Regions from separate parts of the Aestuariirhabdus haliotis genome, predicted to be linked through region 3. Evidence: predicted binding sites of a transcription regulator. Region 3 holds the regulator's gene; each other region holds the start of a gene.
What was found. Region 3 encodes LexA, which represses DNA repair genes until DNA is damaged. Its sites were predicted from a motif close to TACTGTNTANNTANACAGTA; they were not measured.
Positions count from the first base shown of each region.

Region 1: the regulator LexA is predicted to act here: its motif matches at 976-995, upstream of dinB (DNA polymerase IV).
Region 2: the regulator LexA is predicted to act here: its motif matches at 929-948, upstream of MIB40_RS18940 (LexA family protein).

Region 1 covers NZ_JAKSDZ010000065.1:8,642-10,912, forward strand. Annotated here, with positions in the region: gene MIB40_RS18385 (PAS domain-containing hybrid sensor histidine kinase/response regulator) at 1-145, shown strand, start outside; gene MIB40_RS18390 (response regulator transcription factor) at 186-854, opposite strand; gene dinB (DNA polymerase IV) at 1,045-2,139, shown strand; gene MIB40_RS18400 (DUF3549 family protein) at 2,147-2,271, opposite strand, start outside.
Region 2 covers NZ_JAKSDZ010000073.1:1,991-4,261, forward strand. Annotated here, with positions in the region: gene MIB40_RS18935 (Y-family DNA polymerase) at 1-504, opposite strand, end outside; gene MIB40_RS18940 (LexA family protein) at 488-922, opposite strand; gene MIB40_RS18945 (hypothetical protein) at 1,541-1,741, opposite strand.
Region 3 covers NZ_JAKSDZ010000003.1:109,111-111,381, forward strand. Annotated here, with positions in the region: gene MIB40_RS03740 (DUF6586 family protein) at 1-403, shown strand, start outside; gene MIB40_RS03745 (hypothetical protein) at 472-702, shown strand; gene lexA (transcriptional repressor LexA) at 801-1,397, opposite strand; gene MIB40_RS03755 (TetR/AcrR family transcriptional regulator) at 1,593-2,222, shown strand.

The sequences.
Region 1 (2,271 bases), on a different contig from region 3:
TGTACCCTTACCGGCGGTGTTGATTACTGCCGATGGTCGTCAGACATTGCAGGATCAGGCGCGGGAAGAGGGCGTCGCCTATCTGGCCAAGCCGGTCAAGCCGGCAGCACTGAGGGCGCTGATCAGCAGCCTTAGCCGGCGCTGAGGCAGGAAGGGGATATAAAGGGTTAGAGCGAGGGAAGGTCCTAGCCGTTGCTGTTGTCCAGCTGGGGTGGCTCGATTTCCAGTTGCTGCACGGCAATAACCGCCTGGGTTCGATTGCGAACGTTCAGTTTTTTGAAGATGGCGGTCGCGTGGGCTTTGATGGTGGCTTCCGAAACATTGAGGTCGTAAGCGATCTGTTTGTTCAGCATACCCTCGGTCAGCATACCCAATACCTTGAACTGTTGCGGCGTCAAAGAGGCAATACGCTCGGCAAGATCCAGGCTGGCTTCATTGTTGGCGGCAGCACCAATCGAACTTTCGGGTTGCCAGACATCGCCATCCAGCACAGCTTGCAGGGCGGTTGCGATGGTTTGCTGGGAGGAAGATTTGGGAATAAATCCCGATGCACCATACTCAATCGCCTGATTGATGACCGATACATCCTCGGTCGCCGATACCATCACCACCGGGATTTGCGGGTATTGCCCTCGCAGGTAGATCAAACCGGAGTATCCGTGGGCACCGGGCATGTGCAGGTCGAGCAGCACCAGATCGGCATCACCATGGGTTTCCAGAACCTGCTGCAGGGATTCAATGGACTCAGCTTCGAGCAGGTTGACCTCTTCGACGGCCTGATTGACGGCTTGCTGCAGAGCTGTGCGAAACAGCGGGTGGTCGTCGGCAACAATAATCTTATAGCTACTCATAATGACTAAGTCCCTGTTATAACAGATCGATAGTGCCAGCAGGCCGATGGCGAGTCAAATACCCTAAACTTATCAGGGTTTTATTGGAAGCCCTGCCGTTTCTGTCAGCCGCTTAAATAGCGTTAGCTGTTGATTTATACAGTGCTTGGCTGGAAAATAGACGGTTCCAGGTTTTCTACCAATAGCATTGCTCATGCCTGCCAGCCCCCAGCGAAAAATAATCCATATCGATTGCGATTGCTTTTACGCCGCGATCGAGATGCGCGATGATCCTTCCCTGCAGGGTCTTCCTATCGCCGTCGGCGGCAGCCCCGATCGCCGGGGTGTTGTGGCAACCTGCAATTACCCGGCCCGCAAATTCGGCATACATTCGGCGATGGCGGCGGCGACCGCTCGTAAACTCTGCCCATCGTTGCGGTTTATTCGGCCACGTATGGACGCTTACCGCGAAGCATCCCGGCAAATTCATAAGATTTTTGCCGACTATACCGAGCTGATTGAACCCCTGTCCCTGGATGAGGCTTATCTGGATGTGAGTGCGTCTTCGCACCATCAGGGCAGCGCGACACGCATTGCCGAGGAGATACGCCAACGGGTGCGCGAACGGGTCAATATTACTGTTTCGGCTGGAGTGGCCCCGAATAAGTTTTTGGCCAAAGTTGCCAGCGACTGGAATAAACCCGACGGTTTGTTTGTGATTTTGCCGGAGCAGGTTGACAGTTTTGTGCAGCAGCTGCCGGTTAAACGGCTGCATGGAGTAGGGCGTGTGACGGAAAAAAAGTTAAAACGCCTTGGCATTGAAACCTGCGGCGAACTGAGAGTTTTCAGCCAACTCGACCTGATCAATTACTTCGGCAGCTTTGGCGATCGTCTGCATCAATTGGCCCAGGGAATCGATAACCGCACTGTGCAAAGCAGCCGACGTCGAAAGTCACTAAGTGTGGAGCATACCTTTGATCAGGACCTACCCACCCTGGAAACCGTGCTCGAGCAATTGCCGGGCTTACTGACTGAGCTGGAACGCCGACTGCAAGGGAAACTGCCGGAGGGGTATTCGCTGAGCAAGCGTTTCGTGAAAGTAAAATTTGCCGATTTTACCCAGACAACCCTGGAGGCGTTAATCAGTGGCGAGGCTGATCAGCATCTGGAGGAAAGCCAGTACCGCCCCTTGATGAGCCAGGCCTGGCAGCGAGGGGCGAAACCGGTCCGCTTGCTGGGCGTCGGTGTGCGCTTGCGAGACTTACAGGAAGCTGAAGCGCTGGAGCAGCTGGATCTGTTCCAGTGCTGACCGCCTGCTAGTGAATGCTATTCTGGCTGGTCGGTGTTTCTGCCGACTGAGCACCCAGTTGAATAAAGTCACCAATCGCTTTACCCAGGGCTTCGGAGCGTTCCGGGTTACGAAACTGGGCCATAATCCGGG
Region 2 (2,271 bases), on a different contig from region 3:
CCATTTCTTTGGCTGGTCCAGCACACAAACGCCCTGCCCTTGTCGATGCCGCTTGGCAACATGGTTTGCCAGCTTGGACAGGGTTTTACTCGGTGCGATGCCGACACTGATCGGCAGGCGCACGTGCTGCCAGACTCTGTCTTTCATTTGCCACGCCAGGCGATTCAGATCCTGGTGCCCAGTCAGGGACAAGAACATCTCATCGATCGAATACACCTCCACCTGGTCCCCTATGCCCTGCAGGGTTCTCATAAACCGCGCAGAGATATCTCCGTACAGCGGGTAGTTGGAGCTAAAAATGGCGACCCGGTGCCGGCGTAGCAGGGGTTCAATTTTGAAAAAGGGCTCCAGATCTGGAACCCCCAGTGCCTTGGCCTCCCAGGATCGAGCCACCACAAAGCCGTCGTTATTGCTTAACACCACCACCGGCTTGTTGCGCAGATCCGGCCGAAAGATCTGATGGCAGGAGGCATAGAAGGAGTTGGCATCAACGATGGCGATCACGGTGACACCGGATAGAAAAAGGCACTACCCCCTCAATCACCAGCTCCGCCCCTTCGAAAACGGGGATCGGCGGGTAATCGGGGTGCGACGAGAGCAACCGGCGCTTTTTGGTATCCAGCAGCTTGCAGCTCAACTCGCCGTTGATCACCGCAACCACCACATCACCGTCTACCGCCTCCAGCGCCCGGTTCACCACCAGAATATCGCCATCGAAAATGCCCTCGCCCTCCATGGACTCGCCGGAGACGACCGTAAAGAAGGTCGCTGCCGGGTGGGTAATCAGGTATTCATTGAGATCCAGGCCCTTATCGACGTAATCATCGGCAGGGCTGGGAAAGCCGGCGGAAACCCTGGAGAGGTACAAAGGGAGGCGCAGAGCGGTGGCCGCCTGAGCACTACTGAAGGAGATTAGAGACATAATTATACCTGTATAAATATACAGGTATAATTATGTTCGGTAGTTACCAAACAATCAAGTTGGCGTATAGAGGGTCGTCTTATCTGACCGTCATAGCAGAAACGCCTGCCAGCGCTTCCATAAGAAAAATTGAGACCTTAATTGCACCGCTAAATACTGGACAGTAATGTAAAAAAGCTAATAGATCCTGCCATTCATTCTGTATTTCGATTAGTCATTTCGTTACGTAGAAAAAAAATGTCACAATCTAAACTTCTTATACCATTTCAATTACCATATTTATGGCCCATATTTTTTACTTACTCTAAAAATTCAATTTAAAACACCCCACCAAATCAAAATCTTTTATAAATTAAAATTATAAAATATATTAAAATAACTAAACCAAAGACAATACAACAGAAAAATCAATTATTTCAGCAGTAAAAAAATTACAATGAAAGAAAAACAACATAACAAAAACAAAATCCAACATAAAATTCTTAATTGACCACTAAAACAATTGATTCCTCCAAAACCACAAACAACAGATAGATATTAGCATTCACTATCACTAAAAAATTATTATCTAGAATTAATATGAAAAAATAACAACAAAAATAAATCAATAACTTTTCATTACCAGATAACACAACCACACACTGACTTATAGCAAACACATACACCACCGAGATCTTTATATTCTTCAGGTGGAGTTAAGCTTCGACCAGAACCAGTCATATCTAATTTCGAAACTTCTAAACCTAAAACTGACAATTCAGAATTTGCCGCTTCAATAGCTTTTATAAAAACCTCCTCTAGATCATTTTTATAATTCATACCTATTCCTCCACACCCAATATTTACAGGTAAATCGAAATATGAATAGGGAGATTCACTTTTCACCCAAACGAAAATAATAAATCCACAACGCATTAAGAACCCTAAGCCGAGAACAAATAAAACACCATTTCGAATATAAAACAAATACTAAAAACTGATTAAAAAATATTGAACAATCTCACCTAGCAACATAATCAAACCATTAACTCCAAAACTGAAAACGCTTCTTCCGTACAGATATATCAAGAAGCACTCAAACTATCTGTGAATTTTCCTGCCGTCCATTCGATAAGAACACCACTCCGAAAACCTCTCATAGCTATCGGATCACCATGAAAAGTAAACTAGAGCGTAGCTTCACTTGAATTTAATGATTTCAATTTGGCTCTATCTACTTCATAAGCCGAATCCAGAAAGAGTGATCGTAATCTGAGGACGGACTCACCTTCACCAGCTATTACTTCCTGTTCTTGCCCGACGGTGATATTCTCCCAACTAGCTACCACAGATCGATAGCGCCCATCATT
Region 3 (2,271 bases):
GTTGTTGCTGGGGGAGTGGGCAGAGAGGGGGGCAGATGCTGCTCTCTCTGATGCCTATGCTGAAGCAGTTCTTAGGGGATTGGATTCTGCGTATGGTGCACTTTGTGCCGAGCTCGCCGGGCAGTGCGGCTACAATGCCAAACTTGAAAACATCGATAAAACTCTTTTTGAACTTCGTCGAGCAGGGCTGTATAGCCCAGAGCTCAATGAGCTTCAGCAGCTCTCGATTGATTCAGGCTCCTGGCTGCATTCAATGCTAAATGCAAGAGTGTCTTATTGCACGGGTGGCTTGACGAGGGCTATTGCAGTTTCTGGCGGGGTCGATGTCGATCAGTGCCGACAATGGCACCGTTTGTTGGGTGAGCTTATCAGACGAATGCGTGAAACTTCTGAAGAGTGTTAAAGCGCTACTGTAGTGGTCAGTTAGGGAAAGTGATAGACTAGCCGGCCCTAACGCGAGAGTAGTACGTCATGCCCGCTTCCTATCTTGAAATTGTCGAGCTTCCTTCCGGTGAGATCGTTCTGCAGCGCTCTGACGAAGAGGAACCTCTTGTCACCATTAACTTCTCTGAAGAAGCCAAGCTTTTTCTGCAAGAGGGTCATGTTGAGGTGGCCAAGGCCATGATCAATGCCGGTATTGCTATGGTTGGCAGCATGGCAGAAGGTGCCTCCGAAGTTGAAGCGCCGCGAACCGTTCACTAATATCTTCTGTAATCTGGCACCTCTCTTTCTATAGAGGTGCCAACTCTCACCAAACGCCTTATGCTACCGCCCGCATTCTAAGTGCGATCCAGGCTTTTCTAGCGTCGAATTACACCAACACTTAGCCCTTCAATTTCGAAGTCGTCTTGGCTCAAGTCCACGTTGATGGGTTCGAACTCTTCGTTTTCAGGGAAAAGAGTGACCTTGTTGCGGCTCTTATGGAACCGTTTTACCGTAACCTCATCACCAACCCTGGCCACAACAACCTGTCCGTTACGAACGCTTTGGGTTTTGTGAACCGCAAGCAGATCGCCATCCAGGATGCCAATATCACGCATGCTCTCGCCTTTAACCCGGAGCAGGTAATCGGCATTGGGATTGAAAAACTCGGATTTAACCGGGCAGTGCTCCTCTATGTGCTCAATCGCCAGTATAGGGCTTCCAGCGGCTACCTGACCCACGATAGGAAGGCCGTCCTCTTCCGATTCAGGAATGCGAATGCCTCTGGATGCACCAGCAATGATCTCTATGGCACCCTTTCTGGCTAATGCTTTTAGGTGTTCCTCGGCGGCATTGGGTGAGCGAAATCCAAGTTGTTTGGCGATATCTGCTCGCGTGGGGGGGAAACCTTTTTCATCGATATAAGATTTAATAAATTCCAGAATTTCTGCTTGCCGTGCTGTTAGTTTTTGCATGAGGTTGCCTGTAAGTATGGTTTTTTATACAGCTACTGGAATTATATACAGTTTTTCTCGGTTGGCAAACGCGGCGTATGAACAGCGTCTTATTTAGTCGCTCCAAGCAGGTGAAATTATTGACTTTATATCTAGGCAAACGTATGTTTGAAACGGTCGTACATTCATCAACTCAACTATTAAGAACAATAAAAGATGGCTCAATCCAAAACCGTAGTTCGCATATTGGATGCAGCAGAGCAACTATTTGCCGAGAAGGGATTTGCCGAAACCTCTCTACGTACCATAACCAGTCAGGCAGGGGTTAATCTTGCCGCTGTTAATTATCACTTTGGTTCCAAAAAGGCGCTTATCCAAGCAGTTTTTTCTCGTTTTCTCGATCCCTTTTGTGAGTTGTTGGATGCCGAACTCGAGCGATTGGAAACACAAAGCAACGGCCAGCCTACCGATATAGAAGCCTGCTTAAAGTTACTGGTTGAGACTGCGCTGCGAGTTGAGTCTCGCTCCGAAAATGATCTCTCTGTTTTTATGCGCTTGCTGGGGCTGGCGTTTTCTCAGTCACAAGGGCACCTTCGTCGTTACATGAGAAGCGCCTATTCTGACGTTTTTGTTCGTTATATGAGCTTGTTGACGGCCTCGGTTCCTGGCCTTACCCCTGCAGATCTCTATTGGCGAGTCAATTTTATGCTGGGAAGTCTGGCTTTTACCATGTCCGGTTTCGATGCCATGCAAGCCATCTCTGCTCGTGATTACAATGACAATCCTTCGGTTGCCAGTATTCTTCATCGAATGGTTCCCTTTCTGGCATCAGGCATGCGTCATTAACCCCTTCTACAGTTCCACTTGGTGCTGTTTTTAAGTAGTCTGAAGCGCT